Regions from separate parts of the Selenomonas sp. FOBRC9 genome, predicted to be linked through region 2. Evidence: riboswitches for the same ligand, from Rfam matches in the RefSeq annotation. Region 2 holds a riboswitch; each other region holds the start of a gene.

What was found. A riboswitch is a leader RNA that binds a small molecule or an ion and turns the genes downstream of it on or off. The one in region 2 is predicted to bind molybdenum cofactor.
Region 1: it holds a riboswitch for molybdenum cofactor, as region 2 does, so the genes downstream of both, modA (molybdate ABC transporter substrate-binding protein) here and HMPREF1147_RS03490 (TonB-dependent siderophore receptor) in region 2, are expected to answer to the same signal.
Region 3: it holds a riboswitch for molybdenum cofactor, as region 2 does, so the genes downstream of both, HMPREF1147_RS09235 (ABC transporter substrate-binding protein) here and HMPREF1147_RS03490 (TonB-dependent siderophore receptor) in region 2, are expected to answer to the same signal.
Region 4: it holds a riboswitch for molybdenum cofactor, as region 2 does, so the genes downstream of both, HMPREF1147_RS10385 (hydrogenase small subunit) here and HMPREF1147_RS03490 (TonB-dependent siderophore receptor) in region 2, are expected to answer to the same signal.

What each region holds. Positions count from the first base shown of each region.
Region 1 covers NZ_ALJR01000003.1:3,689-8,208, forward strand. Annotated here, with positions in the region: gene glp (gephyrin-like molybdotransferase Glp) at 1-32, opposite strand, end outside; gene HMPREF1147_RS00530 (molybdopterin-binding protein) at 41-1,069, opposite strand; gene moaC (cyclic pyranopterin monophosphate synthase MoaC) at 1,406-1,882, shown strand; molybdenum cofactor riboswitch at 1,894-2,019, shown strand; gene modA (molybdate ABC transporter substrate-binding protein) at 2,016-2,819, shown strand; gene modB (molybdate ABC transporter permease subunit) at 2,819-3,487, shown strand; gene HMPREF1147_RS00550 (sulfate/molybdate ABC transporter ATP-binding protein) at 3,487-4,520, shown strand, end outside.
Region 2 covers NZ_ALJR01000012.1:142,551-147,070, reverse strand. Annotated here, with positions in the region: gene HMPREF1147_RS03490 (TonB-dependent siderophore receptor) at 523-2,535, opposite strand; molybdenum cofactor riboswitch at 2,646-2,777, opposite strand; gene HMPREF1147_RS03485 (methyl-accepting chemotaxis protein) at 2,936-4,520, opposite strand, start outside.
Region 3 covers NZ_ALJR01000039.1:67,544-72,063, reverse strand. Annotated here, with positions in the region: gene HMPREF1147_RS09250 (MetQ/NlpA family ABC transporter substrate-binding protein) at 1-259, opposite strand, end outside; gene HMPREF1147_RS09245 (methionine ABC transporter permease) at 284-937, opposite strand; gene HMPREF1147_RS09240 (methionine ABC transporter ATP-binding protein) at 906-1,958, opposite strand; molybdenum cofactor riboswitch at 2,140-2,295, shown strand; gene HMPREF1147_RS09235 (ABC transporter substrate-binding protein) at 2,397-3,527, shown strand; gene HMPREF1147_RS09230 (iron ABC transporter permease) at 3,584-4,520, shown strand, end outside.
Region 4 covers NZ_ALJR01000044.1:66,160-70,679, forward strand. Annotated here, with positions in the region: gene HMPREF1147_RS10375 (M23 family metallopeptidase) at 1-296, shown strand, start outside; gene HMPREF1147_RS10380 (hypothetical protein) at 326-1,237, shown strand; molybdenum cofactor riboswitch at 1,341-1,483, shown strand; gene HMPREF1147_RS10385 (hydrogenase small subunit) at 1,758-2,846, shown strand; gene HMPREF1147_RS10390 (nickel-dependent hydrogenase large subunit) at 2,843-4,520, shown strand, end outside.

The DNA.
Region 1 (4,520 bases), on a different contig from region 2:
TCAACGGCGTGCTCGAGTTCCAAAAGTTCCATTGCAGCGCCTACTTTCCAAACGGACAGACGGGATAGTGACAGACCTTGCACTCCATGCACAGCCCGCCGATGCCGAGCCGGCGAATCTGACGCCGCGTCCACTCGCTCCCTGCCACAACGCGCGGCAGTACGATGTCAAAGATGGTCGCGGGCGAGTACATCACGCAGCCCGGCAGTCCCATGATGGGCACCTGCCGCCCCTCTTTTTCATAATACGAGAGCATGAACATCGCGCCCGGGAGTACGGGTGCGCCGTAGGTCACGATGCGCGCGCCCGTCGCCTTGATCGCGGCGGGCGTGCGGTCGTCGGGATCGACGCTCATGCCGCCCGTGCAGAGCACCATGTCCATCCCCATGTCGAGCAGCTCCGCGATCGCCGCGCGCGTGTGCTCCGTTCCGTCGTCCGAGAGACGGTGCTCGTCCACACGCAGCCCGAACGCGCGCAGCTTACTGTCAAGCACGGGCGTAAACGTATCCTTGATGCGCCCATGGAACACCTCGGAGCCTGTCGTCACGACGCCGACTTTCATTTTTCTGTATGGCAAAAGGCGCAGCAGCGGCTCATTGCCCGCCGCAACGCGTACCTGTTCCATAATTCCTTTTTCAATCACAAGAGGGATGACGCGCATCCCTGCGAGCTTTGCCCCCGCCTTCACCGGGTAATGCTGCGCGATCGTCGCGATCATCACGTCGTCGATGTCGTTCACCGCGTCAAGACGCTCCTCGTCGAGCTCAAAAACGCCGTCGACCGTCGCCTTCAGCTCGATCTTGCCCTCTTTCGGCTCGCTCGCCGTCATGTGCTCGTTTTGACAAAGATCGCGCAGGATCGCCGCCGCATCGTTCTCGTGCAGCATCCGCTCGTTCTCTTCCCACACATAGAGATGCTCCTTGCCCAGCCGCAGGAGCACGGGAATGTCGTCCAGCCGGATCACATCGCCCTTGCGGAACCGCGCGCCCTTCGTCCTGCCGCGCACAATCTCGGTAATGTCATGGCAAAGCGTCATACCGACCGCATCCTGCACACGCACCTCACGCATAGTCTCCCCCCGTTCCGTCGGTGCCGGCATCCGCGCGCCCCTATTCGCACAAATGCCGCAATATAATACACAGTTCGAACGAATCTAGAGCGACTCGTTTCAAATTAATATCTAGTTAAAACTCATTCTCACTTATACATTCTTTTTATTGATTATAGCACATCAAATAAATTTTCTCTATGACTTTTTTCACAGCAACCGTGCAAAATAACTAGAATAATTTTGCCTCTGAGCGGGCTCTCACAGTGTTTCTTTTCCATGAAAGTGACAAAAGGCATTGATTTTCTCCCACCACTAGGATATGATGAACACATTAGAACGGAAAGGAGGAGCATCATGCCGAATCTAACGCATTTCGACGAGCACGGCGCCGCCGTCATGGTCGACGTGAGCGGCAAGGAAACGACGCACCGCGAAGCCCTCGCGACGGGCATCATCCGCGTGAGCGAGGCGGTCTACGCCGCCATCGAGGACGGCACGGCGGCAAAGGGCGACGTCCTCGGCGTCGCGCGCATCGCGGGCATCATGGCGGCAAAGCACACATCGGACACGATCCCGCTCTGCCACCCGCTGCCCATCTCGAAATGCACCGTCGACTTCACGCTCACGCGCGATCCGCAGCCGATCGTCCGCGCCGCCGCGACCGTCAAGGTCACGGGCGAAACGGGCGTCGAGATGGAAGCCCTGCACGCCGTCAGCGTCGCGCTGCTGACCGTCTACGACATGTGCAAGGCGATCGACAAGCGCATGGAGATCACGGACATCCGCCTCGAACGCAAGTCCGGCGGCAAGAGCGGCACATTCATCCGCTGACCACAGTCCCCACGGGGAACTCCGAGCAGGACGGCTCTACGGCACGGCTACGAGCGCCTGCCTGACGCACGCGCGTCACGGGGTATGGGGGGAAACCGCCATGCCTGCCTATTTTTGTAAAGGAGCATACCAAATGAAACTGAACATCAAGAAAATGCTGACCGTCGCCGTCGCTTCGACGGCACTGCTCGCCGCAGGCTGCGGCGGCGACAAGGCGGCCGACGCGCCGAAAAAGGCCGCCGAAAACGTCGAGCTGCAGGTCTCAGCCGCGGCGAGCCTCACGGACGCGATGAAGGAACTCGCCACGATGTACGAGAAAGATCACGCGAACGTGAAGCTCGTCTATAACTTCGGCAGCAGCGGCGCCCTCCAGCAGGCGATCGAAAACGGCGGCGCCGCCGACGTATTCGTCTCCGCCGCACAAAAGCAGATGAACGCGCTCGATGAGAAGAAGCTCCTCGAGGGCGGCACGCGCGTCGACCTCCTCATCAACGACGTCGTCCTCATCACGGCGAAGGACAGCAAGCTGAACCTGCCCGACTTTAAGGCAGTGCTCGATCCCGCGGTCAAGCACATCGCGCTCGGCGAGCCGAAGGGCGTCCCCGTCGGACAGTACAGCGAAGAGGTCTTTACGAAGCTCGGCATCCTCGATCAGGTCAAAGAGCGTGCCGTCTACGGCTCCGACGTCCGTCAGGTGCTCGCATGGGTCGAGACGGGCGACGCGGACTGCGGCGTCGTCTACGCAACGGATGCAGCCGTCTCCGATAAGGTAAAGGTCGCCGCCGTCGCCCCCGCCGACACGCATAAGCCCATCGTCTACCCTGCCGCCGTCCTCAAGGATGCGCCGCATATGGAAGCCGCGAAAGAATTCCTCACATTCATTCAATCGGATGCAGCGAAGGAAGTCTTTAAGAAATACGGCTTTACCGTGAAATAATGACGGACGAAACGCTCTCACCGCTCATCATATCGCTTCAGGTCTCGGGACTTGCGACCGTGATCACATTCTTCGTCGGCATCGCGCTCGCATGGGGCGTTCTGCAGATTCGCAGCCGCTTTGTGAGCACCGCCGCCGACGCGATCATCACGCTCCCGCTCGTCCTGCCGCCGACCGTCGTCGGATTCTTCCTCCTGCTCTTTCTCGGAAAGCGCAGCGCCATCGGGAGTTTCCTCCTCTCGCTTGACTTGCCGCTCGTCTTTACATGGCGCGCGGCGGTCATCGCGGCGGTCATCGTGAGCCTGCCGCTCATGTACCGCACGGCGCGCGGCGCGTTCGAAGCGATCGACCGGAACATGATCCACGCGGCACAAACGCTCAGCGCCAGCAATTGGCGCATCTTTTGGCGCATCGTCCTGCCGAACGCGCGCCACGGCATCCTCGCGGGGCTTGTCCTCTCGTTTGCCCGTGCGCTCGGCGAGTTCGGCGCGACCATCATGTTCGCCGGCAACATCCCGCGGCACACGCAGACGATGTCGACCGCGATCTACGCGGCGGTGCAGGCAAACGACTACGACCTCGCGTTTCGCTGGGCGATCGTCATCTCGCTCTTTTCACTCGTCTTTATCGGCGCCATGAACCTCTATCTCAAGAGCGAGGTGCGCTGATGGAGCTGATCGTCAACATCGAAAAACGCCTGCGTGACTTCACGCTTGCAGCGGACTTTACCCTCACGGACACGACCCTCGTCCTCCTCGGCGCATCGGGCAGCGGCAAGAGCATGACGCTCAAGTGCATCGCGGGGCTCGAGCGGCCCGATCGCGGACAGATCGTGCTCAACGGACGCACTCTCTACGACAGTGCGAAGGACATCAACCTCCCGCCGCAGGCACGCAGCGTCGGCTACCTCTTTCAGAACTACGCCCTCTTTCCGAACATGACCGTGCGGGAGAACATCATCTTCGCACTCGATGGTTCGCGGGAAGAAAAGGAGCGCGTCTTTGCCGAAAACGTCGCACGCTTCTCCCTCGACGGGCTGGAGCATGCCTATCCTGCGGGGCTCTCGGGCGGACAGCAGCAGCGCGTCGCCTTTGCACGCATTCTCGCACGCGGCGCGGACGTGCTGCTCCTCGATGAGCCGCTCTCCGCTCTCGACACCCATCTCAAGTGGCAGATCGAAACGGCACTGCGCGAGATCCTCGCCATGCAGGACATCTCGGCAATCCTCGTCACCCACGACCGTGACGAGGCATTCCGCATCGCACGCGAGATCGCAACCGTCGACCGCGGACAACTTACGCCACCGATGGACAAACACGAACTCTTTCGGAATCCGAGCACGCGTGCCGCGACCACGCTCACGGGCTGCAAGAACATCTCTGCCGCCCGCCGCGTGGACGAAACGCACGTCACGGCGACCGACTGGGGCATCACGCTCGCCGTACCGCAGGAGGCCGCAGATCACCTAGAGGACATCCGATCCGTCGCCATCCGCGCGCACCATATGAGCATCGCCGAAACCGGCGCGGAGAACACATTCCCCGCCGCCGTCACCGAGATCATCGAGAGCACATTCTCCTACATCGTCATGCTCCGATTCGCCTCGGACATGAAGAGCATCCGCTGGGAAGTGGACAAACCCATTTGGGCGGAGCACCCGCTGAGCCTCGGCGTCATCGTCCCGTTCCGCCTCCCCGCCGA
Region 2 (4,520 bases):
CGCCGTTTTGTGTATAATCGTATCCTTTTTATGCGAATGCTGCGGCGATGATGTACGGAGGGATCATACGACACGGCTTTCCTCCTGCTCCTATCATGTAAAGTGTATGTGTATCGGCTTTCGTCCTATTGCATGGCGTGCGTATGTTGTCCAAGGGCACGGCACCGCCGTGCCCCTACGGGGCGCGCGTATATCATGATGTTTGCACACGATGTTAGGTGCACGCGAATCGAACCATTTATCCAAGATGGTACAAAATTGTATGCCGTCGTTTTGAAGAGCTGCCCATTGACATTAGAACATAAACATCCCCCATATTATGCCGCCCTCCCCCGATGCATGGCGGCTGAACAACATCGAGACAGATGGATAAATTCTCCTTCCTTCGATAGACGACGGCGTACCATTCCGCGCTTCTATGTCCCCATGTTCATATACTAAAGATACTTCATGCTACGAAAGAACGCAATCCCTCGTCCCCCACGGAACGATAGGATTGCGTTTCTTTTGTGACCTAAATGCTTAGAAATCCATCTCGACGCCAAGCATGACGTTTGCGCCCTGTGCATCATGATAGAGCTTGTCCTGGTAGTCCGTATTAAAGATATTATTCACGCGTAGGAAGCACTCTAAATCGGTCTGCGGGCGATATCGCAGGTCGAGATCCATTGTGAGGTATCCCTTGCTGTTCGGTCTGCCGCTGCCGTTTGTCCACCCGCTGACAGCGCGCCCCAAAAGTGTCGAGCGCCATTTGCCCATACGATAGGTCGCACCAAGATTGAACATCTGTTTCGGCAGCCCCGTCGCATCTGTTGTGTTTCCGCCCGTTATGTCTTCAGCTTTCATCCATGTATAGTTGGCAAAACCATGCCAACGGCTGCTAAAGGTTTGCCGATAGCCAAGTTCCAGACCACGGATACGCGTCCGGTCGACATTGTAGTATGGACCTCCCCGAACAATGCGCGTGATGCGATCCGTTACGTCCGTCCGGAATATAGAAAGATCGAGCGATGCCTGCGATCCGAACCGATGCTTCCAGCCGATCTCATAGTTTCGGTTGCGTTCCGGTTTCGGTATAGGAATGCCTTGACGGATATTCGTCGCTGCACTCTTTGCCTGAACAAAGAAATGCGTACGCCCGGCTGAAAATCGAACAGTATCATCCTTCGTCAGATCGTGTGTAATATTAAGCACAGGGTCAGTTGCGTGTTCTTTACTTTCTTGTTTTGTTTCACTTGAACTCGCGTGATCCTGCGCTACGCTCTCATAACGGAGCCCCAGCGTCATGCGGGTACGTGCGTCAAAACTCCATGCATCCTCCACATAGAACGCTTGCCTCTTATCCGCACCACGCTCGCTGTAACCGGTATTATTCTCGTCCGTATGCCAGTCAATCTTTATATATTTCGCACCAAAGCCGAGCTGATGTTTTGCTCCAAGTGCCGCGGAGGCATTGGTCTCAATACCGTTTCCCTTCGAAAACCACCCGCTGCGATACCACTGAGGTGCGCCTGCGGTAAAGTGTGTGAGACTCCCGCCTTCTCTGGTCAACAGGTTCCGCACCCATAAATTATTATCATCAACCAAATGATAATACTGCACATCATACTGCCACTTATCACTCGGGCGGCTCTCGAACTGAAGGGCAATATTCGACTGCTTAAAGCCGTCATAATGCCAATCCCGTGTTTTGTTATTCTGTTTCATCGGCCTCGTGATGCCGTTCCCTGCCGCAACAGACCAGTTTGTTCCGTTATTGAGCACCGCTCCTGTCACCGGATCAATATTATTGGCAATCTCGGCATCCATATTGGAATAGTAGCCGCTGAGTGTCAGCGTAGATTTTTCCGCCGTCTTGACCTTGATCTTTCCGTCGAAATAGGTTTTCGTATTCTCTTCATTCGGCTGATAGCCATTCGTATGGCGGCGCGAGACATTCACGGCGTAGCTGACGTTCCTATCGCTGCCGCTGTAGCCGATACGCATATCATAAGCATGATGTGAGCCGCCGCCAAGATGCAAGTGTAATCTTCCTGCGCCTTCACCGTCCTTCGTTGTAACGAGGATTACGCCGCCCTTATAGTCCGTACCGTATCGCACAGGGCCGGGTCCCTTGATGATCTCAACCTTTGCGATGCTGTCCGCGGGGATTGTGGAAAGATCAGCTGCCGCATTAGATGCAATTCCCGTAAGGGGGAATGTCGGTACACCGTCAATATAGACTTTCGTCTGATCGGCTGCCGCACCGCGGATACGGACCATCTTACTGTTCTTATCGGCAGGTGCCATGTAAAGCCCCGGCACCTGCGAGAGGATCTCTGAGAGGTCGCGATAGCCGCGATCCTTGATCTCCTCCGCCGTGATGGTATTCGTCGTGACGAGATACTTATCAACCCCATCCGCCTCGACAACAACGTCGCCTGTCTCATACGGCTCAACCGTCGATGCCGCCTGCGCCTGAGGCAGGAACGCAAAGCCCAGTCCCGCCGTAACCGCTGCGGCAAGAGCCAACCGATACGCGCTCTTTTTATTCATACCAATCTCCCTTTCTCTTTACAGCTATGAACCGCATATAATAAAAAAGAACCGTTTCCCGTACCGTCGGCACAGCAAACAGTTCCCCTGCCGGTTTCATGCTCCGTCACAGCGGTCGCTGCCGATTTCCTTTTCAGTACGGAAGGGCGCGGCGTTTCCGCCGTTCCCCTGTGAGCAGATTGCTCAGGCGCGATACCATAGGTGCTCCCCGTAGGTATCTTTGCTCGGAACTCGTTTATTTTACAATTTATAATTAATTTTATCAAAGAGAATTAACAAGTGTCAATGACTTTTTTCACACCTTCCCCATATATGAACGACTACATCAAAAGGACGGCACATCGGTACAAATATACGTTGATGTGCCGCCCTTTTTATTGATGAAATGGCTGCTTTCCTTTTAGACGTTAAACCGCCCCACCTCATTCTGCAGATCGGTTGCGATCTGTGCGAGGCTTTCGCTTGCCTCGGCGATGTCGGCGAGCGCCTGCGTCTGCGTATCGACGGATGCCTCAGCTTCGTCAGTCGTGACATCGTTCTCGTGCGCCATGTCCATAAGTTTCGCGGAGACTGCGGCGATCGCTTGGTTCTTCTCATTGAGGCGCTTGGAGGACTCGTTCAGCTTCGTGACGACTCTGTTCGCTCCTGCGACTGCCTCTGCGATCATGTCAAAGCGCCGCTGTGTGCGTCCGAGGTTGACGTTGCTCTCTTCAACCAGTTTCTTCGAGACTTCCATGGTATCGACCGCCTGCTGCGCTTTGGTCTTGAGCTCACCGATGATGCCGCTGATCTCATCCGTAAAGCCGCGCGACTGCTCGGCGAGTTTGCGGATCTCCTCGGCGACGACGGCAAACCCGCGTCCCGCTTCACCCGCGCGCGCAGCCTCGATGGCCGCGTTGAGCGCGAGGAGGTTCGTCTGCTCGGAGATGGACTGGATCATCGCGCTCGCCTCTTCGATGCGCTCCGCGCTCTGATTCGTCTCCTCGACGACGCGCGAGACTTCCTGCGTCGCATCGGAAGTCTCGGCAGACTTCTTGAGGAGATCGGTCAAGATCTCCGCGCCCTCGGTCTGGCGCTTCGCGATGTTCGCGGTCGCCTCGTTCATCTCCTCCATGACCTTGTCGTTGGCTTCGAGGAGCTGCAAAATCTCGTTGGTGTGATCCACGGCATCCTGCGTATCCTTGACCTGTACGCGCGCACTCTCGGCGATGCCGTGAATGCCTTTGCGCACTTCCTCCGCCGAATGCGAGGTGTTCTGCGCAGTCGCAGTCAGCTCTTCGCTCGTCGCGGCGACGGACTGAGACGCACCGTTGATCTTTCCAATGATCTCTCGCAAACTGTTTGCCATACGTGAGAGCGCCGTTACCATCATGCCGATCTCATCGCTGCGAGAAGCATGTGTACGCACCTTCGCTCCCTTGTCCTTATCGAGATCAAGATCTGCAAATCGGGTCAAAACGCCGCAGACGTCACTGATCGGTGTGATGAGACGCTTTTTAACAAAGAGTGCCAATACAACAACAAGGGCGGCCGCGCAGATAATCGCCAACACAACAGAAAAGATCACCATGTTGCGCGCTTCACCAACAAATACGTTCTCATCCGTGATGGAGTAGATCACCCACGGCGTTGCGTTCTCAAGCCCTTGGAAATGAATTTGACGGAATACATAAACCGCCTCACGCCCCGTCGTCGCCGACTTACGTTCATTGGTATGAATACCTTTTGTCTCATAAATATCTTTTTTTTCAGCATCCGTACTCTGCATGAGTTCAAAGGCATTCTTCATGACAGAGTTTGCATCAATGCCGTTGCCGAGCATATTTCCCTTATCATCAATGAGTGCATAGAAATTATCTTGTGTACTCACTGCGGCAAGATCGTCTTGGAACTTCGAGACATCAAAGTCAAGTGTAATAGATCCAATGAATTTGCCGTTTTCAAGAATCGGCATACCGATCGAAACAAGCAGGGTTTTCTTTCCG
Region 3 (4,520 bases), on a different contig from region 2:
CATGCTGGAAGAAGTTCGCGTCGATTTCCTTGTCGTTCGTCGCGAGGTTTGGCTGCACATAGTCGTTGAACTCGACGATCTCGAGCTTCACACCGTCCTTTTCGAGCTCGGGCTTGATCGCCTCGAGGATCTCGGCATGGGGGACGGGGGAGGCGCCGACCTTGACGACCTTCTCCGATTTGGCGTTATTGTCTCCGCCGCCGCAGCCAACCATAGCGAGTGCTGCAATTGCGAGGACGAGGGTGAGCAGTTTTTTCATAGAGTACCTCCTTGTGGATAGAGATTACCTTTTATTCAGACGTGCGGCGAGGGCATTGCCCGCAAGCTGCACGAGCTGGACGAGGATGATGAGGATGACGACGGTCGCGATCATGATGTCGGGGCGGAACCGCTGGTAGCCGTAGCGGATCGCGAGGTCGCCGAGCCCACCGCCGCCGATCGCGCCCGCCATGGCGGATTCGCCGACGAGAGCGATGACGACGGTTGTGAGCTGACTGACGATGCCCGGCATGGACTCGGGGAGCAGCACGCGCGTGACGATCTGCATCGGAGTGGCGCCCATGGCGAGCGCGGCTTCGATGAGACCGTGCGGCACCTCGCGCAGAGACGTCTCGACCTGTCGTCCGATGAAGGGGACGGAGGCGATGACGAGCGGCACCATGGCGGCGGTTGTGCCGATGGCGGAGCCGACGATGAGACGTGTGAGCGGGATGATGGCGACCATGAGGATGATAAAGGGGACGGAACGCACAGCGTTGACGACGGCGCCGACGGTGCGGTTCACGCCCGGGGCGTCGAGGATCTCTCCCTTTGCCGTGACGTGCAGGAGCACGCCGAGCGGGATGCCGACGGCGCTCGCGATGATCATGCTGACGAGCACCATGTAGACGGTTTCGCCCAGCGCCTTAGTCAGCAGGGGCATCATTTCGGCGGACATAGCCGATCACCTCCTGTTTCAAATGCTGTGCGGACAGATACGAGATCGCCGCGTCGATCTCCGCGGTTTCGCCGCGCAGACCGATGATCATGCGCCCAAAGGGCTGATCCTTCATCTGGTCGAGCGTGCCGAAGAGCATCGTGACCTCGATATCGGGGAACAGGCGGATCATGTCGGCGAGTACGGGATCATCCGCGTTCTCGCCGAGGAAGGTGAGCCGCAGGAGCATGTAGCTGCCCGGCGTCGGCGACGCCTCGATCGGGTTGCCGCGGAACGCCGTCGGCAGGTCGTTCGAGAGCAGAACGCTGATAAATTCCTTCGTAATCGCTTGCCGGGGCTCGGTAAAGACATCTACAACGTCGCCCTCCTCTGCGATGACACCGCCGTCGAGCACGGCGACGCGGTCGCAGATGTCCTTGATGACCTGCATCTCGTGCGTGATGACGACGACCGTCAGACCGAGCCGGCGGTTGATGTCGCGGATGAGCGCGAGGATGGACTTCGTCGTCTGTGGGTCGAGCGCGGAGGTTGCCTCGTCACACAGCAGCACCTTTGGATCGCCCGCGAGCGCGCGCGCGATGCCAACGCGCTGTTTCTGCCCGCCCGAGAGATGGCTCGGATACGCGTCCGCCTTGTCCGCGAGACCGACGAGCGCGAGGAGCTCCGTGACCTTTGGGCGGATCTCCTCGGCGGAGCGTCCCGCGAGCCGCAGCGGAAAGGCGACGTTGTCGTAGACAGTCGCCGAGGACAGCAGGTTAAAATGCTGAAAGATCATGCCGATGTGGCGGCGCTCTTCGCGCAGTTCGCTCTCGCTCATCGCAGTCAGATCGCGTCCGTCAATGATCACCTCACCGCTTGTTGGGCGCTCGAGCAGATTGATGCATCGGATGAGCGTGGATTTGCCTGCGCCCGAGAGTCCGACGATGCCGTAGATCGTGCCGCGCTCGATGCGCAGATTGATGCCGCGCAGGGCGTGGACGTCGTCCGCGTATGTTTTAATGATATTTTTGAGTTCAATCATATACAGCCCTCCTTTGGGCAAGGTTAGAAACAAACGTAGCACAGACGAGAACTTTTGTCAATGTTTTCGGACGAATGCGAGAGGCTTTGCGCAACTTTTTTCAGATTTTTATCGGATGGGAAAAAGGCGGTGCAGATACTTGTATTGTGGACACCCTCATGCTATACTAATGAAAACTCCATAACGAGGTGTTTTTCGAGCCGTCGGCGCCTACGGCTTTGCTATGGCGCGGCGGCCTGACCGGGATTTTCACGGTCACGGGGGACGGATTGGAAACGGACGCCCCTTCCGCGGGCGCGCAGCGTCTGCATTGTAAAGGAAAACCGGCAGGAGCATGGTGCGCTTTTTCGCGTGCAGTCGATGCCCCCGGATTTCCGGCGGGCATTTTTTGATGCCCGGGCGATGGGATTTCGGCACATGCCGAGAAAGGGGAATTCAATGAGGGCAGGAACAGAGTTCATGCGGCGCATCTCGGCGCTGCTCGCGTGCGCGGTCACTGCGGCGGCCCTGCTCACGGGCTGCGGGCAGACGGCAAAACAGGCGGCGGAGCAGACCTCTGCACAGGAGACGTACAAGTTTACGGATCAGGCGGGAAACGCGGTCGAGGTCAAGGCACCCGTCGAGCGCATGGTCGTCCTCCAGCATCATTCGCTCGACATCATCTGCCAACTCGGCGGACAGGACAAGATTGTCGGCGTCGAGTCGACGTGGCAGCGCGATCTCGGCGACTACATCGCGGACATCTGGCCCGCGATCAAGGAGATGAAAACACCCGGCACGCTCTCGCAGCCCAACATCGAGGAGATCGCCGCGCTCAAGCCCGACATCGTGATCGTCGCCTCGCAGTCGGATCAGGCATCCGCGGCAAAGCTGCGCGAGATGGGCATCCCCGTTGCGGTCATTTCTCTGCGCGGCGAGGGCAAGCAGGCGGAGGCGCAGAATCCGCGCCTTTCCAATGCGGACAAGGCGTATACGGACGGGCTGCATAACGCGATCGAGATCCTCGGACACCTCACGGGACGCGATGCGAAGGCAAAGGAGCTCTGGGCGTTCGCCGAGGAGAGCCGCGCGATCGTCGAGAAAGCGGTCGGCGACATCCCCGATGCGGAGCGCGTGACGGCGATCCCCGTGTCGAGCAAGCACATGGTCTACGGCAACGATAAATATGTCGGCTGTATGCTTCTGCGCGCGGGCGCGGTGAACCCGGCGGCGAAGGACATTCAAGGCAACGGCGAATACAACGTCGAGTCGCTGGCAAAGTGGAACCCCGACGTCATCATCTCGCAGGATCGCTATCCCGAGGTCTACAAGGAGCTTACGACCGATCCCGCCTATGCACAGCTGCGCGCTGTGCAGAACGGGAACGTCATCAACGCGCCGTACTGGGCAAAGCCGTGGGGCAACCCGGACGCGGATTCCGTTGCACTCGGCGAGCTGTGGCTCGCGCACATGTTCTACCCGAGCAAGGTGAGCGCGGACGTTGTGCTAGAGCGCGCAAAGGCGTTCTACGAGACGTTCTACGGCGTGCCGTTCACGGGCACGGTGGATGCGGGAATCAAGGCAAAATGACGGGAACAAAATTGTTCACCCATGGGGGGCGGGGCGCACTGTGCGTCCTGCTCCCTTTGGCGTGTATCCTATTTTCACTGACACTCGGAGCGTACTATATCCCCGTGGAGCACGTCTTTCACATCCTCACCGCAGACGTGACAGGGACGCTTCCCGCGGATATCATGCCCATGGAGGTCTCGATGATCTACGACGTGCGCCTGCCGCGCGTCGTCGCCGCCGTGCTCGCGGGCTGCGGGCTGGCGGTCGCGGGCGGCGTCTTTCAGGCGCTCTTTGGCAACCCGCTCGCCAGTCCCTACACCCTCGGCGTCAGCAACGGTGCGGGCTTCGGCGCGGCGCTTGCCATCGTGCTCACGACGAGCGCGGCGGCGGTGCAGATCTCTGCGCTCGCGTTCGGCATCGTCTCGGTCGGGCTGACCTTCCTCCTCGCAGGGCGCAAGAGGAGCGCGCCCGTGACCATGATCCTCTCGGGGATGCTTGTCAGCGCTTTTTTCTCCTCGCTCGTCGCGCTGCTGAAATTCACCGCCGACCCGCAGGAAAAACTCCCGCAGATCGTCTACTGGCTCATGGGCTCGCTCGCGAGCGTGCGCTATGACGGCCTGCTGCTCGTCCTGCCCGCGTATATCGCCGCACTCGCGCTGCTCCTCCTCTATCGCTGGCGCATCAATATTCTCAGCATGGGAACGCAGGAGGCGCGCTCGATGGGCGTCTCCGTTACGCGCGACCGCGCCCTCATCATCCTCGCGGCAACGCTCCTCACCTCGCTCGTCGTCAGCTTTTCCGGCATCATCGGTTGGGTCGGCATCGTCATCCCGCACCTCGCGCGCATGATCACGGGACCCGATTTCCGCCGGCTCATGCCCGTCTCCGCCGCGCTCGGCATCGTCTATCTCCTCGTCATCGACGACCTGTGCCGCACACTTACCTCGCTCGAGATCCCCATCGGCGTCATCACGGGCATCGTGAGCATCCCGATCTTCATCTATTTTATCC
Region 4 (4,520 bases), on a different contig from region 2:
AGGGCATCGATATTGCCGCCGACACCGGCACACCCATCACGGCGACTGCCGACGGCGTCGTCACTGCCGCCGGGTGGAGCGGGAGCGGCTACGGCAACATGGTTGATATCGATCATGGAAATGGTGTCATGACCCGCTACGGGCACGCCTCGGCGGTTGCCGTTACGGCGGGCGAACAGGTGCGCCGCGGTCAGATCATCGCCTATGTCGGCTCGACAGGGCATTCCACCGGGCCGCACCTGCACTATGAGGTGCGCCTGAACGGACAGCCCGTGAACCCGGCACCGTACCTTTGATAGAGAGATAGAGAGAAAGGAATCTTGTCATGCAAACAAAATCGTTCGCATATCTTCTCGCTGCAGGGATTTTACTCCTCCCCGTTTGCGGTATCGCAGCGGAGAAATCGGAGAGCCACACGGTGACCACAGCGGAGGAAACATCTGCAGACGAGGCGAAGAACGACGCTCCCGCAAGCGAGGATAAGAAGCTCGCCGAGGAGATGGACGAACTCGGCGGCGAAGTTGAGGAACCGCAGGATACCCGCGTCAAACAGGATGGCAAGGAAAGCGGCCAAGACAGCACAGAGGAAAAAAGCACTGTATCATCCGATGAGCATGGTGCGCGCGCCGATGCCGCACACGAAACGGATGCCCCGCCCACGAAAGACGACCGCCCGGTGGGGTATGCGTATGTCGGCGATAAGGACGCATGGCAGAGCGCCATGGCCGCAGACAGGACGGCGGATACGGAAGATGAGGATGAGATCAATGCCGCCGTGGACGAGGTGACCGCGGAGATCGAAAAGCTGATCGATAAGATCTACGAAGTAAATCCCCATCTCAAAGCGCCCACACTTGCAGAGGGGCACTGGGTCTTCGTTGAGGGCGACGAGCGGCGCGGGTGGTTCGTTGACCGCGGCAAAATGCACCGGAATAAAGACGGCACCATTTCCTACTGGCAGCTCATCCTCTACAACGAGTTCGGTCGTGCGCAGTTCGCGGACGCCATGCACGACGAGGACTACAAAGAGCTGCGCTACACACTCCAGCGGCGGGTCATGGATCTCAAGAAAAATACGGTCAGCACCTACGCGGTGATTGCCGTCGGCGCGGACGAAAAGGTACTCGCCGACAGCGCACGCGACGGTGAGCCGGCAGAGATCCGCCCGGACACCATGGCGGAGAAGGAGCGCGATACGGTGAAAAAACTCGCGCACAGGCTGAAATTCAAACAATAAATAAAATTTTACCGTAGTATTCGCGTAGATTATTGACAGCGGGCGTGAATCCTGATAGTATGAAGTTATCATTAAATAACTATGGGGCAGATAGAGAATTACTATCGTCCCGCGTTTCCGAGCAAAAATATCTAAGGGCTTCGCCTATGATATTGCGCCTGCGCCGGGGGACTTCCGCCCCGCGCGCACCGGGTACGCGCAGAAATGCGCGCGCCTTCCCGTATCGAAAAGGAAACGACGAATAACCGCTGCCGCAAGACCTGCTTGCGATCTTACCGTGCGGAATGAGCAGCCGCGCAGGATGCAGAGGGATTGTTTGTCGTGCATTTGGCACGGGAGGCGGTCCCCTTTTTATATATAAAGTTGGGATTGGCGCAGATAAAAATGATTGGAGGAAGAGGGCGAATTATATATCTTCTTCGCCCCGTCGGGTGTATAATAATAAAAAATCTTCATAGGAAGAATTTATTATCCGTGCCGAAAGGCAATCGCCTGTGTATTATTGTTAGGAGGCAGGAGCGTGGACAAGAGGGAGAGTCTATGGGAGGCATACCTGGCGAAGGGTATGAGCCGGCGCAGCTTTTTGAAAGCCTGCGTCACGCTGACGTCGCTCATGGGATTGAGCACGGACAACCTCACGAAGGTCGTTGAGGCGGCGGAGGTCAAACCGCTGCCGGTCGTCATTTGGCTGCACGGCCACGAGTGTACGGGCTGTGACGAGTCGTTCATCCGCTCGGGGGCGCCGCTCGCCTCCGACCTCGTACTGAACTGCATTGCGCTCGAATACAGCCATGTGCTGAGCGCGGGCTGCGGCGCGCCGTTCGAGGAGCACCTCGAAAAGACAATGGAGAAGTATCACGGCGAATACATTCTCGCCGTCGAGGGCGGCGTTGCGGTCGGCACACATGCATACACCTGCATGTCGGGCGGGCATTCCTTCGAGCACACGCTCAAACGCGTCGCCGCGGGCGCAAAGGCGGTTGTCGCCTACGGCACCTGCGCCACCTCGGGAGGTATTCAGGCGGCGGCGCCGAATCCCACGGAGTCGCGCGGCATCCGCTCGCTCATCGGAGCGAAACCCTACATCGCCGTCCCCGGCTGCCCGCCGATCCCGGAGGTCATGACGGGCGTTCTCATGCACGTCGCCCTCTTTGGCACGCTGCCGCCGCTCGATGCGGAGGGACGGCCGAAACAGTTCTACGGCAACCGTATTCACGACACCTGCTACCGCCGCCCGTTCTTCGACGCGGGCATGTTCGCCGAGCGCTTTGACGACGAGGGCGCAAAGGCGGGCTGGTGTCTCTATCACCTCGGCTGCAGGGGCCCCGAGACCTATAACTCCTGCGGCAATCTCCGCTGGTACCAGGGCATGTCGTATCCGATCCAGTCGGGTGCGCCGTGCATCGGGTGCAGCAATGCGAACTTCTGGGATCAGGCGCCGTTCTCGCGCCGTCTCCCGGAGTATAACGGCATCGACGTCGACATGGTCGGCGCAGGTCTTGCCGTGGCGACTGCGGTCGGCGTTGCGGCGCACGCGGGCGCAAGTCTCGTGCAGAAACGTATGCATGAGAAAGAACTCGCCGCGCATGAGAAAGAGGTGCACGAATGAAACACGTTGTTGTAGACCCCATCACCCGCATTGAGGGACATCTGCGCGTCGAGATTCAGGTCGACGAGGCAACGGGGAAAGTACAGGATGCGATCTCTTCCGGCACGGCATGGCGCGGGCTCGAGCTCGTCATGCACGACCGTGACCCGCGCGACGCGTGGGCATATATCCAGCGCATCTGCGGCGTCTGCACGTCGTCCCATGCGCTCGGCTGTCTGCGCGCCGTGGAGGATGCGTTCGGCATCACGATCCCGAAGAACGCGCATTACATTCGCAACATCATCGCGGCATCGCTCGGAGAACACGATCATATTGTCCACTTCTATCATCTGCACGCGCTCGACTGGGTCAGCCCCATCGAAGCGCTCAAAGCCGACCCCGCAGCGACGGCGGCGCTCCAGAATACGGTGCTCGATACCTACCGCCTCCCCTTCCGCGGCCCCGCGGGACTCGACACCGAGGCGTACCCGCACGATATGCCTGTCGCGACGCCCTCCTACTACGCCGCGCTCAAGGCAAAGATTCAAAAGATCATCGAGAGCGGACAGCTCGGCATCTTCTCCGCACAGTGGTGGGATCATCCGGACTTTCAGATGCTGCCGCCCGAGGTGCATCTCATGGCGATCTCGCATTACCTCGAGATGCTCGACAAGCAAAAGGATCTCGTTATCCCGCACGTCGTCTTCGGCGGCAAGAACCCGCACCCGCACTACGTTCTCGGCGGGATGCCCTGCTCCATCTCCATGGAGGACGGCAACGCCCCGATCAATGCGGCGCGGCTCGCTATCGTCGACCGCTCCATCAACGCGGCGCGGGACATGATGAACGACTACTATCTCCCGGACGTCCTCGCCATCGGCGCGATGTACGTCAAGCAGGGCTATACACACGGCGGCGGACTTGCGAAAAAGCGCTGCCTCGCGTTCGGCATGTTCCCCGAGGAACCCTTCGCGGGCGCAACGAACGGCGATTTCTTCAAGAACCTCCTCGTGCGCTGCAACGGCGTCGTCGAGGACTTCGCGGGCGGCGTCATGCAGGCAAAGGTGCATGAGTTCACGATGGAGGACGTCTCCGATCCCGCGGGCATCGCCGAGAGCGTCGATCACGCGTGGTACAAATATCCGAATGGCGACAAGAACGCGCTCCATCCGTGGGAGGGCGTCACCGACCCGAACTACACCGAGCCGAAGGAAGGCACAAAGACCGAGTGGAAGGCGCTCAACGAACAGGGCAAATACTCTTGGCTCAAGACGCCGAAATGGCGCGGCAAGCTCTGCGAGGTCGGCCCCCTCGCCCGCTACATCGTCCTCTATACGAAGGCAAAACAGGGGCTCCTTGGGCAGCTCACATGGGCGGAGCAGATGATCGTCGATCAGGTCGACGCCGTGACGAAGGTACTCGGCGTGCCGCCCGAGGCGTGGCTCCCCTCGACCGTCGGACGCACGGCGGCGCGCGCACTGGACGCACAGCTCCAAGCCGAGATCAGCAAATATTTCTTTGACAAGCTCGTCGCGAATATCAAGAGCGGCGACACGACGGTCGTCAACAACGAGAAGTGGGAACCCTCCTCGTGGCCGAAGGAAGCGAAGGGCGTCGGTTTCTACGAGGCTCCGCGCGGCGGTCTCAGTCATTGGGTCGTCATCAAGGACGGCAAGGTCGCGAACTATCAGGCGG